2 regions of the Clostridium pabulibutyricum genome follow, and region 1 is predicted to be linked to the other one. Evidence: riboswitches for the same ligand, from Rfam matches in the RefSeq annotation. Region 1 holds a riboswitch; the other holds the start of a gene.
What was found. A riboswitch is a leader RNA that binds a small molecule or an ion and turns the genes downstream of it on or off. The one in region 1 is predicted to bind thiamine pyrophosphate.
Positions count from the first base shown of each region.

Region 1 (10,138 bases):
CCCGTATAAATGTGATCACCTTTATAATTTATATCTATATGGTTCAAAATTAAATTTAGAACATACCTTCCTGTTTTTTTACAATTTTCTCTGTCTTCTGCCTGTATAAGCACCGTTGCATCTTCTATATTTCTCACAACTGAATAATTTACAGTTTTATTGTCTTCCCTCAATAAGCACATGGTATTGTTTACAAATTCGCATATGCTGTCTTTTACATATATAGAATTATATTTTTGTTGTGAGTCAATTTTTCCCATATCCACACATATTGTATATATAAATTCTCTTTCTATGTTATATCCAAGACTCTTCCCTCTGTCTATAATATTTTCAATATTTTTATAGGTATGAAACATTATAGATTTTATGTATTCTTCAACTAGATTAAAATGTTGTTCTATTTCAAATATTTTATGATTCAAAGGTGTCATTATATCAAGATAAGTTACATTATCAGGTATTTCAACAAGTGGAAATTTCATACGATTTGCTTCTTTAATAACATTTTCGTGTATAGATTTTCCACCATTTATCTTAATTGCAAGGCCTGCAGCATTAAATTTGCTGAGTTGATGTAAAATATCAAGCTGTACATTAACATCTTCCATAAAATAAAAACTGGTTATTAGAAATTCCCCCCCTTTTATCCAATGAACTATATCGGGTACTTCCATAACAGTTACACTTTTTATTACATTATCAATACCTTTTCTTCCTCCAACCAGTCTTGTTTTTATCAAAGGGCTGATTTTCATAGCCTCTCTAATTGTAAGCATTACATCACTTCCATATTTTTCTCAATACCAATTATAATATATTAAGAGATACTTTTGGCATCTCTTAATAAAAATTACACAGTTTCTTCACTAATCTTTGGAATTTTCATGCAAATTACAACAGTAAATGAAATAAGATACAACACTGACAAAAATACCATAGCTATAGTCAAACTGTAATGATCAAGGAAGAATCCTATAAAAAACGGTGAAAACCCTCCGATTGCCCTTCCTACATTAAATATAGTATTATTTGCAGTACTTCTTATAGTAGTTGGATATAAATTGCTTATAAACGCACCATATCCTGCAAACATACCATTTGCAAAGAATCCAACTATCATTCCTCCTATAAGAAGTTCAATGGAATTTGATGCATAAACGTACAAGAAAACTGAAATTGCAGAAGCTGCTAAAAATATTGCATAGGATATTTTCGCGCCAAACTTGTCCATAATTCTTCCAAATAGAAGCATTCCAAGACTCATGCCTATTATTGTACTTATCATCCATATGGATGAACCTGTTACACTAAGTCCCATCCTTTTCTGCAATATAGATGGCAGCCAGTTCATGAGTCCAAAATAACCTGCAATTTGAACAATACACATTATCATAAGCGACAGAGTTGTAACTGCTCTTTTTCTTGAGTTAAAAAGTTGTTTTACAGATACCTTTTTTTCAATCTTAACATTATTTTTATTTGCCACCCAGACTGGAGATTCCGGAAGATGTTTTCTAACCAAAAATGCCAGAACCACAGGTATTATTCCAATTATGAAAAGAGGTCTCCATCCTCCTATAGGAAACACAATTGCAGCAGCTACTGCAGCTACTATACTTCCAACCTGTCCTCCTACTCCTATGTAAGAACTTATCTTTCCACGCTTTTCTTTTGGAAAAGCTTCTGCAGCAAGACTCATTCCAATACCATACTCTCCTCCACCGCCAATACCAGCTATAAAACGAAGTACATATACAACATATATATTTTTTGCAAATACCATAAGACCTGTAGCTACTGCAAATATAAGTATGGTGTATGTAAATACCTTCACTCTCCCTTTCTTGTCAGCAAGTATTCCAAAAAATACACCGCCTATAAGCATTCCTATGTTTGTTATTGATGATACAAGTCCTCCATAAGCAGAGCTTATGTTAAAATCCTTTATGATTGCAGTTAAAACAAATGAAAGTATCATAATATCAACCATTTCCACTGCAAATCCTAGTATAGATGAGAGCAATACTTTGTTTTGATATTCCTTTGTAATTACTACGTTTGACTCTGTACTCAAATTCCTCACTCCTCGTTATATTTTCTAAAACTCTATTCCAAACTTCCAATAAAATCATTTATATCGTCAATATGTTTTTTAAACATAAACTTTTCAATACCTGATGCTATATCTTCCATAACATTAGGCCTTACAAAGTTTGCAGTCCCAACCTGTACTGCACATGCACCAACCATAAGATACTCAAGTGCATCTTCAGCTGTAAATACTCCTCCGCAGGCAATTACAGGAATGTCCAGATTCTTTTTTATATTATAAACAAGCCTCATCGTTAATGGCTTTATACTTGCTCCTGAAAACCCTCCTATTGTATTTCCAAGTACGGCCTTTTTGTTTTCAATATCAACTTGCATTCCTATATATGTGTTGGCAACAGTAAGTGCATCTGCTCCAGCTTCTACAGCAGCTTTTGCAATTTCAACTATATCTGTAACATTTGGAGTAAGCTTTACAAATACAGGTTTATCGGTATATTTTCGTACATTCTTCACAACCTCGTATGTCAGCTCCTTTGACATTCCAAAAACTTTTCCTCCCTCTGATATGTTAGGACATGATATATTGATCTCGTATGCAGATATTTCACTTGATTCCTCTAAAATTTTTATGGAGCTTTCATAATCATCTGTCGAATTATTAGCCACACTTGCGATTATATTTGTATCTATTCTTTTAAGTTTTGGAATTTTATTTTTTACAAAATCAACTACACCTTTATTTTCAATTCCAACACAATTTAATATTCCACCTTCAACTTCCGTTACTCTCGGAGGTGGATTTCCTATCCTTGAATTTAAAGTAACACTTTTGGGAATAAGCGCTCCAATTTTACTGAAATCTATATATTTTTCGTATTCGTCAAGTCCAAAAGTTCCAGATGCATTCATTACTGGGTTCCTAAATTTTAAGTCTCCAATTTTTATCGAAGTATTCATTATTATTACATCTCCTTGACTTTTTATAATTAAAACGCATTTTTTTTTATGAATGTAATAAAGTATACCAAAAATAGTTTTGTTTGTCTTTATTAAATTAAACAAAATTTGATTATAATTTTTGTTATTTTTAACAGTATATAAAAAATAAGTTGTATATTTTATAAAATACATACATAGTTATACTTACTTTTACAATTTTCCAACTCAGCATCAATATTATTTAAATAAATCTTATTTTAATCTATTAAATTCATCATACAAAAAAGGAAAACGAGAGACTCGTTTTCCTTAAAGTTATAAATTCCTATTGCTTTTTATCTATTGCAGCCGCAACCGCAGCATAATAATAATAGAATTATTATTATCATAACTTCGTTTCCGCCACAAAATCCTCCTCTTCCACCATAGCATCTGTTAGACATAAAGAACCCTCCTTATCATCTTAAATTTTAAGTTGCCTTATTTTTAATCCTAAGTTAAATTTCCACGTATAAATTGGTTACTACTAGCATCTTCTTCCGCAACTAGAGCCACAGCAAAGCAGCAACAATATTATAATCATTATTACTTCCTTACCTGTTCCATTGCCACCACAACATCTACGTGACATAAAGACCCCTCCTTGTTTTCTTTACTATTAGGTATCCTGATTTTTCATCATGTGTTCTATACTTCTATAATATTAACCAGAGCCTTAAATGTTACTTTTTCTAAAAACATTTATAAATTGATGGACAATCATATCCAAAGGACTTAAAATAGTAGTAAAATATATATTCAATCCCGAGGTGAAATATAGTGGAAATAAAAAACGAATTGCAAAACGCGTTCAATATAATGATTCCATATATGTACTACTTTTTTGACGATGAGATAGCCTTCACCATGTCAAATACAACGCACTTCATAAAAGTTGTAAACAGCAAGAATATAAACATGAATGCAAAACCGGGAGATCCTCTAAGACCAAAAGGTGCTGCTTATGAATGCATAAAATCCAAAAAAACTGTTACAACAATAGTTCCAAAAGAAATTTTCGGTACAGAAATAAAAGCCATTGGTATTCCAGTTAAAGAAAACGATATCATAATTGGAAGTATAGTGCTGGTTAAAAGTTTAGAACGTCATTACAAATTTATAGAGTCATCAAAAATACTTTCAAATGCAATTTCAGATATTTCAACTACCTCTGAAACCTTAAAATCTGGTATAGAAGAATCTGTGAACTTCAACAATAACATCTTAAGTCAGATAAAAGACACTGCACAAAAAACCCAAAATACTGATGAAGTACTTATATTTATAAAAAACATAGCTTCAAAAACCAATCTTCTTGGGCTAAATGCTGCAATTGAAGCTTCCCGGGCGGGGGACAAGGGAAAAGGATTTTCAGTAGTAGCAAATGAAATACGAAAATTGTCAAATTTCATAAACAAATCAGTATCTGAAATAAATTCTATACTTGAAGAGATAAATGAAGAAGTCAAAAATGTATCGGAAGAAATAGACTCTTCCTCAATCTCCAAAGAACAACTTGATCAAATTCAAGAATTAAATTCTTCCATAAGCAATCTCAATATATTAGTGAAAAATATAAATGATCTTTCAGAATAAAAGCAGTGTGCAAAATTCTATTTGCACACTGCTTTTATTCTAATCTTCTACATTCATGGCATAGGACATTATAGCAGCTCCATATACACCAGTATCAAAAACATTTATTATATTTTCCGGTCCAATTCCACCTATTGCAATAACAGGTATTTTTACTTTTTTATTTATTTGGTTTAAAAATTCAAGTCCTTTTCCCTTTAATCCTTTTTTACAATCAGTTTCAAATATATTTCCGACAACTATATAGTCTGCATTCATCTTTTCCGACTCTTTAGCTTCATCCAAACTATGCACAGATACACCAATCTTCATTTTTGAATTTTTAATAATCCTTAAACTTGAATGAGATCTATTCATACTTTTAAACTTTTTAAAACTTGTGTGAAAAGCAAATGCTTCCGATTTTAAAGCTGCCTCTAGATCATCATTTACTATAAGCAATGTTCCATACTTTTCTATTATGTTCTTTATTCTTTTTGCCATTTCAAGTATTTTCTCGTGCGGCAGATCTTTTTCCCTGAGCATAATTGCATCCGTACCGAGTTCTGCACATCTCTCTATTTTTTTGTAGAAATTATTTTGTCCACAAATACTCCTGTTTGTAACAGAAATTATCCTGTTATTTTCCTTCAACTTGAAAATCATACTGTTCTTCATCAACAAAACTGCCAATCTTTAAACACCGGATTATACCCTTTGCTTTCTATTTCCGCTCTTATTTCATCCACAGATCTTCCATCGGATATTACAAACTGACCATCACCTTTTTCATCTTTTCCAAGAGAATGACCTCCAACTTCCGTTGTTACCCCCGCCGACATTTTTGTAACTCCAAGAGGTATCATATTGTTTCTCATATATTTACCTTCCCTTGTAGTTATATTTATTCCTGCTCTTTGAAGAAATATCTTGTATGCAAGTGTAGCTTGTACTAAATTTCTGTCAGTGACATCGTATATCTTTATTTCACTTCCTGCATGAGGTCTTATCCTTGGCACAGACATGCTTATTTCCACAGCCGGATATTTTTTTGACATATAAGCTGCATGAATTCCTGTCAAGAACACCTCATTTCTCCATTTATCAAGTCCAAGAAGTGCACTCATTCCAACAGAATGTATTCCAGCCCTGCATCCCCTGTCAAGAGCTTCAAGCCTGTATCTATAATCCCTTTTCTTGCCTGCAAGATGAACCTTTTTATAAACTTCTTGATTATAGGTTTCCTGATAAACCGTCAAACTGTCCGCCCCAAGCTCCACAAGTTCCCTGTACTCGTTCTCCTCCAAAGGGTAAATTTCAAGGCATATGGAATCAAAATATTTTTTAAGTATTTTCACTGCTCCTTTCAAATACTCCATAGGACAATAATACCTTGATTCTCCTGTTAAAAGTATTATGTGTCTTAGACCTGTTTCTGCTATAGATTTCGCCTCCTCTTCAATCTCATAAAACGTCATCTTCTTGCGCACAATCTTGTTTTCAACATTGTATCCACAATATATGCACTTATTCGTACAATAATTTGCAATGTATATTGGAGTATACAAAACTATGTTTTTTCCAAAATTTCTAACAGTTATTTCATGGGCTTTTGCTGCCATGGGTTCAAGATATTTCTCAGCCTTTTCAGACAAGAGTGCCAAAAAGTCCATTTTATTTATTCTGTCCCTGCAAAGTATATTCTCAATATCCGAATCCTGAACATTTTCAAAAAAACCTTCAAAATCAAAGTCGTCATATTTTCTTATCTCATCATAAATTCCTATTTCCATATCACAATCCCCCTATCTTAAGAAACCTGTAAGCGGTGAAGATGCCGAGGCTGAATCTTTAACTTCTCCAAGTCCCGAATTAAAAGCCTCCCTGCCTGCTTTTACAGCATATTTAAATGCCTCTGCCATACGCACCGGTTTTTTTGATGTTGCAATTGCAGTATTTACAAGAACAGCGTCAGCTCCCATTTCCATAACCATTACTGCATCAGAAGGTTTTCCTATACCTGCATCAACAATTATAGGTACTTCATCTATTTCGTCTATCAGTATTTTTAGCATCTCTCTGGTTCTTATACCCCTATTTGATCCTATAGGTGATCCAAGTGGCATAACAGCAGCTGCTCCGACATCCACAAGTCTCCTTGCCGTCGACAAGTCAGGATTTATATATGGCAATACTACAAATCCATCCTTTACAAGTATTTCTGCAGCCTTCACTGTTTCTATATTATCGGGCAGAAGGTACTTATTGTCCTGAATAGCCTCTATTTTTATCCAGTTCCCACATCCTGCAGCCCTTCCAAGTCTGGCAAGTCTCACAACTTCATCTGCTGATCTTGCCCCAGACGTATTTGGGAGAAGTGTATATTCATCTCCTATAAAGTCAATAACATTACCTGTTTTAGAATTCATATCAACACGCCTAAGTGCAACCGTGACTACATTTGTACCTGAACTTTTTAACACCTCCGGAAGTACACTGTCGGAAGAATACTTGCCTGTACCTAAAAACAATCTGCTTTCCAGTTCTTTTCCACCAATAACTAACTTGTCCATAAATTAATTCCTCCATTTATACTTTTTTATTTTAATTCTCAACATCCCCCGCCTACAAAGCGGATAATTTCAACTGATGAATTTTTTTTTAATCTGCATGCTTTAAAAGCATTCCCTTCGACTATGTTTAAATCAACTTCAACCGCAACTTTTGTAGAATCCACATTTAAACTTTGTAAAAGTTCAAATACAGTTGTTCCCTCAGGGAAACTCATATCTTTCCCATTTATTTTCATAATATCTGCCCTCCTTTATTTGTGAATATTCTATAAATATAAAAAAGAGGCATATAAATGCCTCAGTAAAAAAATACTCTATCAAAATAAAAACACACAAATTCTAGGAGAATCTGCGTATAGATATATATATTACTCTCCCTACGTTGGCATTACCCAAATCAGGTTATAAGAATAAGGAATAACATTCCACTCTCAGATCATCACTATGACCTCTCCTCGTATTTAATATTAAATTGTCACAAGTACTTGCAGTTTTTATTATATCACTTAAATAAATTAAATCAACGTACAATTTTCAATTTACATTTGAACTATATTGCCTATATAAGTTATAATATTATAAAAAAGTTATTATTATTTAATTTTTACAAGGAGGAACTTTCTTGATAAAAAATTTGCTAAAAAGCTCAAACATAACACTGACGTCCTTCAAAGAGGATGATATTTCTACACTTGAAAACTGGTATAATGATCAGTTTTTTCTCAGGAACTATGACATGATTACATCTTTTCCAAGATCATGCAGCGAATTGAAATCCATGGTAGAAGATACAAAAAAATCTCCAGACAAATTCATGTTTGCTGTAAGAGATATTCAAAGCAAAAAACTAATAGGTGTCACAGGATATGAGAATATACTATGGAACAATGGAACTGCAACTATATATATAGGAATAGGATCTGCTTCAAACCGAGGACATGGACTTGGATATGATGCACTAAATCTTACCATACAATTTGGATTTCAAGAACTTAATCTTCACAAAATACAACTTACGGTTTTAAGCTATAATACACCTGCAATAAACTTATATGAAAAAACAGGCTTTAAAAAAGAAGGTACCTACAGAGAATTTATACACAGAGATAATAAAAGATTTGACATGTATCTGTACGGGCTACTAAAAAACGAGTGGAACTTTTCAAATAAATAATTTCACTAAAAAAATAATCATAGGATTGACAAGGAGAATTTTTATGCTAAAATTTAAACCCCTGACCATTGACGACAAAGCTGTCTTTGACAAATATCTTCAGGGATATCACTTTGATACCTGCGAATATAACTTTACATCTTTACTAATATGGAGAAAAGGCTGTGATATAAGCTATACTTCAATTGACAATTCAATAGTCATAAAAAAACAAGGCTTCGATGGAAAATATCATTTTATGCAGCCAATCGGCTATACAAAAGATAATCTCAAAAGCATAATAGAAGAACTAATAGAGTACTCTATGTCAGCTAATATGGAAATTTTATTTTGTGATGCAGAAGAAGCTTTTGTAAGAGACCTTAAAGAACTGTATGCTGAAAAATTTACAATAAGAGAAGATGTTGATAATTTCGACTACATATATGATACTCAAAAATTAATGACATTATCCGGTAAAAAACTTCACTCAAAAAAGAATCATTACAACAAATTCGTTAAATCTTATAATTACGAAATAAAAGATTTTTTCGAACCAGGAGTGAAGGACGACTTTCTGAAAGCCGCTGAGATATGGTACAACGAAAGAAAAAGCAGCGATAAATACTTGTATTATGAACTCGATGGAATAAAAGAACTGTGCAGTAACATGGAATTTTTGAACTTAATGGCTCTCGCTGTATATGTAGACGGTAATATATCCGCTTTTACAATAGGAGAAAAAGTAAATTCAAATATGGGAATAATACACATAGAAAAAGGTCTTCCAAACATAGACGGAATTTACACCTTTGTAAACAAAACTTTCCTCGAAAATTATATGTCGGATATTCCATATATAAACAGAGAACAGGACCTTGGTCTTGAAGGACTCAGAAAAGCAAAAAAATCATACCATCCAGTTAAAATGGGCAAAAAATACTGTATAAGCATAAATTAAAAAAAATCAGGTAAACTCCAAACATTAGTTTACCTGATTTTTTTACTATTTTTTTACTATTTTTTTATTTTAAAAGAACTTTTAAGAGAAACTATTCTATTAAATACAATCTTGCCATCTTTTGAATCTTTGGGATCCATATTGAAATATCCATGTCTGAAGAACTGAAACTTTTCTCCCGGCCCTGCACTTTTTATATTAGGCTCCAAAAATCCTTCAAGAACTTCAAGTGAATTTTTATTGATATTATCAAGAAAAGAATCATTTTGCTCAACTTTTTCATCAAGTATCAAAGGTTCATAGAGCCTTACTTCAGCCGGAACCGCAGTACTTGCATTAACCCAGTGAATTGTTCCTCTTACTTTTCTTCCATCAGGGCTGCTTCCACCTCTTGACTCCGGATCATAAGTACAGTGTATTTCAACTACATTTCCATTTTCATCTTTAACCGCCTCATTGCATTTTACAAAATAAGCACTCTTGAGTCTTACTTCATTTCCTATAAACAATCGATAATATTTTTTAGGAGGCTCTTCCATAAAATCTTCCTGCTCAATGTATATTTCTCTTGAAAAAGGCACTTTTCTCTTTCCTGCATTAGGATCATCAGGATTGTTTTCGACTTCAAATTCTTCAACTTTTCCCTCAGGATAATTGGTTATAACAAGTTTGAGAGGTCTAAGCACCGCCATTGTTCTTGGTGCCTTCTTTTCAAGATCATCCCTAAGGAAATAGTCAAGCATTTGAGAATCAACTACACTGCTTGCCTTTGACACACCTATGGCATGACAAAAATTCCTTACCGATTCAGGGGTGAATCCTCTTCTCCTAAGTCCTGCAATG
Region 1 covers NZ_JBZAYZ010000002.1:330,978-341,115, forward strand. The annotation lists gene AC4CVH_RS04895 (PucR family transcriptional regulator) at 1-779, opposite strand, end outside; gene AC4CVH_RS04900 (MFS transporter) at 854-2,077, opposite strand; gene AC4CVH_RS04905 (dihydroorotate dehydrogenase) at 2,110-3,012, opposite strand; gene AC4CVH_RS04910 (methyl-accepting chemotaxis protein) at 3,814-4,629, shown strand; gene AC4CVH_RS04915 (thiamine phosphate synthase) at 4,669-5,286, opposite strand; gene thiH (2-iminoacetate synthase ThiH) at 5,286-6,395, opposite strand; gene AC4CVH_RS04925 (thiazole synthase) at 6,414-7,181, opposite strand; gene thiS (sulfur carrier protein ThiS) at 7,220-7,417, opposite strand; TPP riboswitch at 7,538-7,647, opposite strand; gene AC4CVH_RS04935 (GNAT family N-acetyltransferase) at 7,804-8,355, shown strand; gene AC4CVH_RS04940 (DUF2156 domain-containing protein) at 8,399-9,295, shown strand; gene AC4CVH_RS04945 (glutamine--tRNA ligase/YqeY domain fusion protein) at 9,352-10,138, opposite strand, start outside.

Region 2 (6,760 bases), on a different contig from region 1:
AGTTTATTTGCCTGTGCTATCATGGCATTAGATGCTTGTACAATTATATCCTCTTTGGAATAATTAACTATTTCTTCTGATATATCTGTATCCACAATACTACTCTCAGCATCAGTCATTTGTTCACTTAAATCCTGGATATTATAATAAGTCGACTGAAATCTATTCTCCAACGCTCCATAATGACTCCTCATTGAAGTAATAGAATTCATCGCATTATCCACAGCATTCAATGACTCGTCTATATTTCCATTAAGAATACTGTTGCTTCCTCCAGTTTTAAGATTATACAAAGCCTTTATTCCATCATCGCTGCTACTATCCGTTATATTTATCTGCTGAACAGAAACACTTTCCCCTGCACCAGCACCTATCTGAATATCTATGCTCTTGTCACTTCCAAGAAGTTTAAATGTATTAAATTCAGTGTTCCCAGCTATATCATTTATGCCATCAAGTGCCTCATCAATTTCATTCTGTATTATTTTTTTGTCATTATCTGCAATTGATCCATCACCGGATTGTACAACTAGCTGTCTTATTCTTTGAATCATGTTCGTTACTTCATTCATTCCACCTTCCGCATTTTGAAGCATACTCACACCATCCTGTGCATTTTGAGCTGCTGACTGCATTCCTAAAAGTCGTATCCTTATATTTTCACTCTGAACAATTGCCCCGGGATTATCTTTTCCACTACTTATCTTGTAACCACTTGTTATTCTCTGCAGACTTGTGCTTTGCCTTCCAATCGCCTGATCTTGAATGAAACTCATTGTAAGTGCAGGAATATTATAATTTATTCTCATAATTGACTCCTTTCATGCTAATAAAAAACAACATACGATAAAATAAGTTTGTCTTATTATCGTATGCCGCCAAGCTTGACTTTAGTAAATTTATTCTATAGTTTTCTGGTAAGGTTCTATTTTGCTGTACATGTTAAACAATTCAAGCGCTTGCCTTTGAGTTATACGCCCATTTGTCAAATTGCGATACAATATATATAAATTTGCATTCATCTCAGGATCAGAACTTTTTGTTTCTTTCATCTTCTTAAGTATCCTGTCTTCAAGTGAAAGATCATCATAACTAAGTTCATTTTCAAGCATACTCAGCATTTCTGTAATCTGCTTTTTTAAAATTTTGCTCTTCTCATTCATCTTTATATCTTTAAGTCCAAATTTTATTTTATTTATACAACTTTTACTTATTAGTATTTTATCACTGTTGTCCAATTCATATCCCCTCACTTCATAATATAGTTAGTCCCCAATCCATGGATTCAATCCCAAAATAATTGCTATAACTTATATTATCAATAATTGCATATATGTGTCAATCATGTAAAAGCTTTAAGGACACTTTCAAATTTGAAAATGTCCTTAAAATAAAATTCACTTGTTTGAAACGCCCGTCTTCTCAGGCAAGTGTTTCTTTCTTGTACTCAAGAAACTGGATTGTATCCGCCTCAACATTGGTATAATACTTTCTTACATTGTCTTTCATGTAACTCTTTGTTGTTATCTTTCCACTTACGCCCAAAAGTCTCCCCTTTTTTAGATACTGTTGAAGCTTTTCAGCACCACCACTAAAATAGGATACCGAAATAAAATCAGCCTGTCTTTCCCCTTGCTTGTTTAAATAATTCTTATCTACAGCAAGTATAAATTTCAAAATGCTCCTCTTGCTATTTTCTATTTTAAAAAGTTCAGCATCCCTGGTCAGTCTTCCTATAAGGGTAACATTATTCAAATAAATTACCTCCCGACTATTTTTTTATTAATTATGACCAGAATGGAAATTTTTAAACACAGCTATTCATCTCTTCTGAGTATATTTACATCTTTTCCGCTCATAACCCTATTCATATTTCTAACAGAACACATCTTTCCACACATAGTACAGCTGTCACTGCACTCAGGAGTTGACTCTCTTCTATATCTCCTTGCCTTTTCAGGGTCTATTGAGAGTTTGAATGTACTTTCCCAATCAAGTTTTTGTCTTGCCTCTGCCATTTTATTGTCCCAATCCACAGCACCTTTCACCCCTTTTGCTATATCTGCCGCATGTGCCGCTATCTTTGAAGCTATTATTCCTTCTTTCATATCATCAATAGTAGGAAGTCTCAAATGTTCCGCCGGTGTAACATAACACAAAAAATCGGCTCCACATGATGCTGCAATTGCACCACCTATTGCACTTGTAATATGATCATACCCTGGTGCAATATCTGTAACAAGAGGTCCGAGAACGTAAAATGGTGCATTATGACAAAGCTTTTTCTCAAGAATCATGTTTGACTTTATCTCATTCAATGCCATATGCCCGGGTCCTTCTATAATTACCTGAACATTTCTCTTCCATGCTCTCTTCGTAAGTTCACCAAGAGTTATAAGTTCTTTTATTTGTACAGCATCCGTGGCATCTGAAATACATCCCGGCCTGCATGCATCTCCAAGGCTTATGGTTACATCATATTTTTCACATATATCAAGGATTTTATCATAATATTCATAAAATGGATTTTCCTTATGGTTAAGCTCCATCCATGCATACATCAGAGAACCGCCTCTTGAAACTATATTCATTATCCTATTGTTTCTTTTAAAAACTTCGACAGTTTCTCTATTTAATCCCGCATGTATCGTCATAAAGTCAACACCATCTTCAGCCTGTTTTTCAATCACCTTTAAAAATTCCTGCTCTGTTATATCTCTAAGCTCTTTATCATAAAACCCTACAGCATCATATATCGGAACCGTTCCAATCATTGCACTGCTCATTTTTATAAGCTTTTTTCTAAATTCTTCAGTTTTTCCAAAAGAACTCAAATCCATTATTGCCTCTGCCTTCATATCTATTGCCTTTTGAACTTTCTTCAATTCAACATTAACATCAGGACAATCTCTTGATATCCCAAGATTTACATTTATTTTTGTCTTGAGTCCTTTTCCAACCGCCTCAGCATCAAGTAACATATGATTTCTGTTTGCCGGAATTACTACTTGTCCGATTGCTATAAGTTGTCTAAGATCTTCCAAATCAATATTTTCCTTTTTAGAAACAAGCCTCATCTCTTTTGTTATTATATTCTTTCGTGCTGCATCCATTTGAGTTGAATAATTCATAATAAATTTCTCCCTTCAAATTAGCATTACTTAATACGAACCCTTCTATAGATATATAAAAAACAGCCTTCTACAAATGAAAGCTGTTCTTATACTTCTCCTAAAAAAGCACAACTACTTCCCTCCGGTAGAATTAACTACATCAGGTTCTAAGGTTTGAAACTCAAAGCTTCTCTCAGCCAAAAAGGCACACCCAGTAAACTAATTTATTAAATTTTAAAATATACAAATTTATTTTAACACAATAAAATCCAGTTTTCAAAATACAACTCCATACATTTTAAATTTTTCGCACACTTTTACTTTTAATACAGCATAAAGAAAAAGTTATAAAAGGTAATATCACCTGCATTGGAAGATGTATATACTTCATAACAAAATTATGTCCTATATTGAGCTGCTGAGGTAAATTTCTTGAAATGAGAAAAGACGCAGCAAGCAGCACACACCCCAAAATTGAAGAAATTACCTTTAAATTATAAACATGAAAAAACTGTGAAATGCCCTTCATTGCAACATACATAAATATGGAGATCTTGAAAAATCCATCAATTATAAATGTAATTGCAAACATTATATCCATTCTTATGAGAAGGTCTTCTGCATCTATAATTCTATAGGTTTCAAGAAGTGGAAAGTTGCAGTTCGTTGCAAAATCAACTCCGAGAGTGCATATAAACAAAATGTTGTTCATGGCAAGAATAATTCCCTCCAACATAATTGCCAGGGACGCAAATTTTTTTATTTTCGAATTTTCATTTGTAATAGGATAAATCATAGTAAAAACTACAGTCTCCCCATATGGAACAAGCATAAGTATCCATGAATTTTTTAAGAAATTAAGCACTCCATTTTCAAATACAGGTTTCAAATTTGAAATGTCAAATGTATCCGGAGTAAGCAGTATAAGCACCAAGCTTAATACTTTTATTATAAAAACAATTATAATATAAAATTGTGCCATACCCGCAATTGTTTCAATTCCATAATATGCTGCATACATTATTACAATTACAGAAAGTGTTCCAAACATAACCTTTGGAGTATACCTGAGTGCAGTCGTCGCTATAAGTTCCATAAACTCTCTGAATATATTTGCTGCAATATATATAAAATACAATATATATAAAATGGAAATTATATTTCCTAAAATTTTTCCATATATCTTTGGAAGATATGTTACTATAGTATCTTCCGGATATCTTCTATATACATATATGTATATCATCTGTAGAATAACCCCTACAATGGAATACACAATATATCCTATCCAAACATCCTGCTTCGCATCTGGTGCAAGGAAATACAACACCACGCTTCCATATTGAAAAATTATCATCAATGCAAAAAACTGATATATGGATATTCTTTTAGTCATAAATAAATTCTCCTTGTCAATTTATAGATTTTGACAATATTCCAGTTCTAGTTATATTTGAATCAACGTTTACATCTACGCGAAGTTTGGAGAAATTTTCATTCCAGTTTTCCTTCAAATGGTTCCATATTTTTGGACATTCTTCATACACAACATTGCCAAATCCAAATATATCAACACCAAGCGTGTTTTTTGCAACATTAAGAGCCGAAATTATCTCATCATATATTGCTTCATTCTGGTTTTCAGACAAAAAATCCACCAGATCCGGGTTGGAGTTAAAATCCATATCTTCTCCAGAATTTTTGTTTACCTCGTCTATATTTGATTTCTCAGTAACTTTTACATGAATCACAACTTCATTCTTTTCTTCTTGAGCCTCTATATAACTTCCTGCTCTTAAAATATTAGTATTTATTGTGTCGCCATCCTTCTGTATTGTAATAGTTCCACGTCTTACTTTTCCTTTTATCCAGTTCATTCCGCGGGTTTCTTTTTCACTCATATATCCAATAAGTTTACAATTTTTAAAAACTGCACTCCCCGATATAGAAAGATCATTCTCCGATCCAGTATCCCTTGGTGTTTTTTTCATTATTATACCAGCTGTATTCACACATTCCCGGCTGCATTCCCTGCCTCTTTTATTTTTTTCAAAATCAAGACTTGTAGAAACTGCAGCCACTCCTAAATTTCTTTGTATTTTAACCAGATTATCTATCTCATATCCGGATATGGAATTTTGCTTTGTACGCGTTTTGACTATATCAATTGCTTCACCTTTTGTTACAAGGATAGGCACAATAGGCCTTATGTCACTTCGTCGAAGCGAAAAATCCAAAACAGGCTGTATGCCCCGCTCTGCAAGGCGTTGACCTACAATTATGCACTTTTCATTTGAAAACTTTATTTTCTTGCTCATTTGTTTCGAAATATTTGCTACTGCCCCGCTTATAGTCTTTCCTGTTGAAACATATACGAGTACTTCTGCATCCTGATTTCTTTCAGTTGAAGCACCTTTTCTTATAACCTGAAGGCTAACTTTAAAATCTTCGTTGTTGTCAGTATCAACTCCCATGGCAACTATAAATCCAAGAGATTCAATTTCATTTTTGTCCTGACATCCCGTAATAAAAAAAACCGGGAACAAAAATAAAATAGCAAGAGAAACTGATTTAATAAATTTGCTCATAGTTTCCCTCCTCTACACTAGAAAATACCTTTTTTAGCCTTGATTCCAAGTGTTTTTTGAGTATATTTCAATCTGGTCATAGGGGCTCTTACTGCAACATCCTGCATTGAATTTATATTAAACGGACATATTGGAAACATGTATGGAACTCCAAAAGTTCTCATTGAAACAAGCCTTATAAGAATCATAAGTGTACCGCATGTAAGCCCAATAAGTCCAAAACACCCACTTAAAATAAGCAGAAAAAGCCTTGCATATATAATAGGATGATCCATTTCAAACCCCGGTATGGTAAATTTCGTCATGGCAGTAAGCGACACAACAACAACTGTCGGTGTACCAACTATTCCCGAACTTACCGCTGCATCCCCAAGTATAAGTGCCCCTATAACACTTATAGTTGTTCCAAGTGTTTTAGATACTCTAAGTCCTGCTTCCCTCATTATTTCAAATGCCAGCAACATAAACAAAGTTTCCCAGAACTCAGGCAACGGTACATTTGTTCTTGCCCCGATAAAACTCAAAAGAAGCTTACTTGGTATAAGTTCCTGATGAAAGGTAGTAAGTGAAACATACATTGCCGGAAGTTGAACCGTAATAAGAAGTGAAATATATCTTACATATCTGTTCAGCGTAGCTGATGAATATTTTATATAATAATCTTCACTTGATTGCAAAAACTCGACAAAAAGACCTGGAAGTGAAAGAGCCACCGGCGAACCGTCCACAATAACTACAACCCTTCCTTCAAGAAGCTTGGCGCATGCCACATCTGCTTTTTCAGTCTTAAATATCTTAGGATATATAGTTCTATCATCATTCTGTAAATACTCACTTATATAATTTGAATCAAGAACCGAATCTATTTTTAAACTCCGAAGTTTTTTCTCAAGCGATGAGACGGTTCTTTTATCTGCTTCTCCATCCAAATATACCATTATAACATTTGTACGCGTTTTTTCTCCTACATTGAGTTTTTCCATTTTCAAAGAACAGTTTTTTATTCGTTTTCTTATAAGATTTACATTTGTCATAAAGCTTTCTGTGAAGCCTTCTCTT
Region 2 covers NZ_JBZAYZ010000001.1:232,130-238,889, reverse strand. The annotation lists gene AC4CVH_RS01150 (flagellin N-terminal helical domain-containing protein) at 1-809, opposite strand, end outside; gene AC4CVH_RS01145 (hypothetical protein) at 900-1,238, opposite strand; gene AC4CVH_RS01140 (single-stranded DNA-binding protein) at 1,423-1,755, opposite strand; gene thiC (phosphomethylpyrimidine synthase ThiC) at 1,818-3,131, opposite strand; TPP riboswitch at 3,234-3,336, opposite strand; gene AC4CVH_RS01130 (GerAB/ArcD/ProY family transporter) at 3,412-4,509, opposite strand; gene AC4CVH_RS01125 (Ger(x)C family spore germination protein) at 4,526-5,701, opposite strand; gene AC4CVH_RS01120 (spore germination protein) at 5,719-6,760, opposite strand, start outside.
Region 2: linked by a shared signal. The riboswitch ahead of thiC (phosphomethylpyrimidine synthase ThiC) and the one ahead of thiS (sulfur carrier protein ThiS) in region 1 are both predicted to bind thiamine pyrophosphate.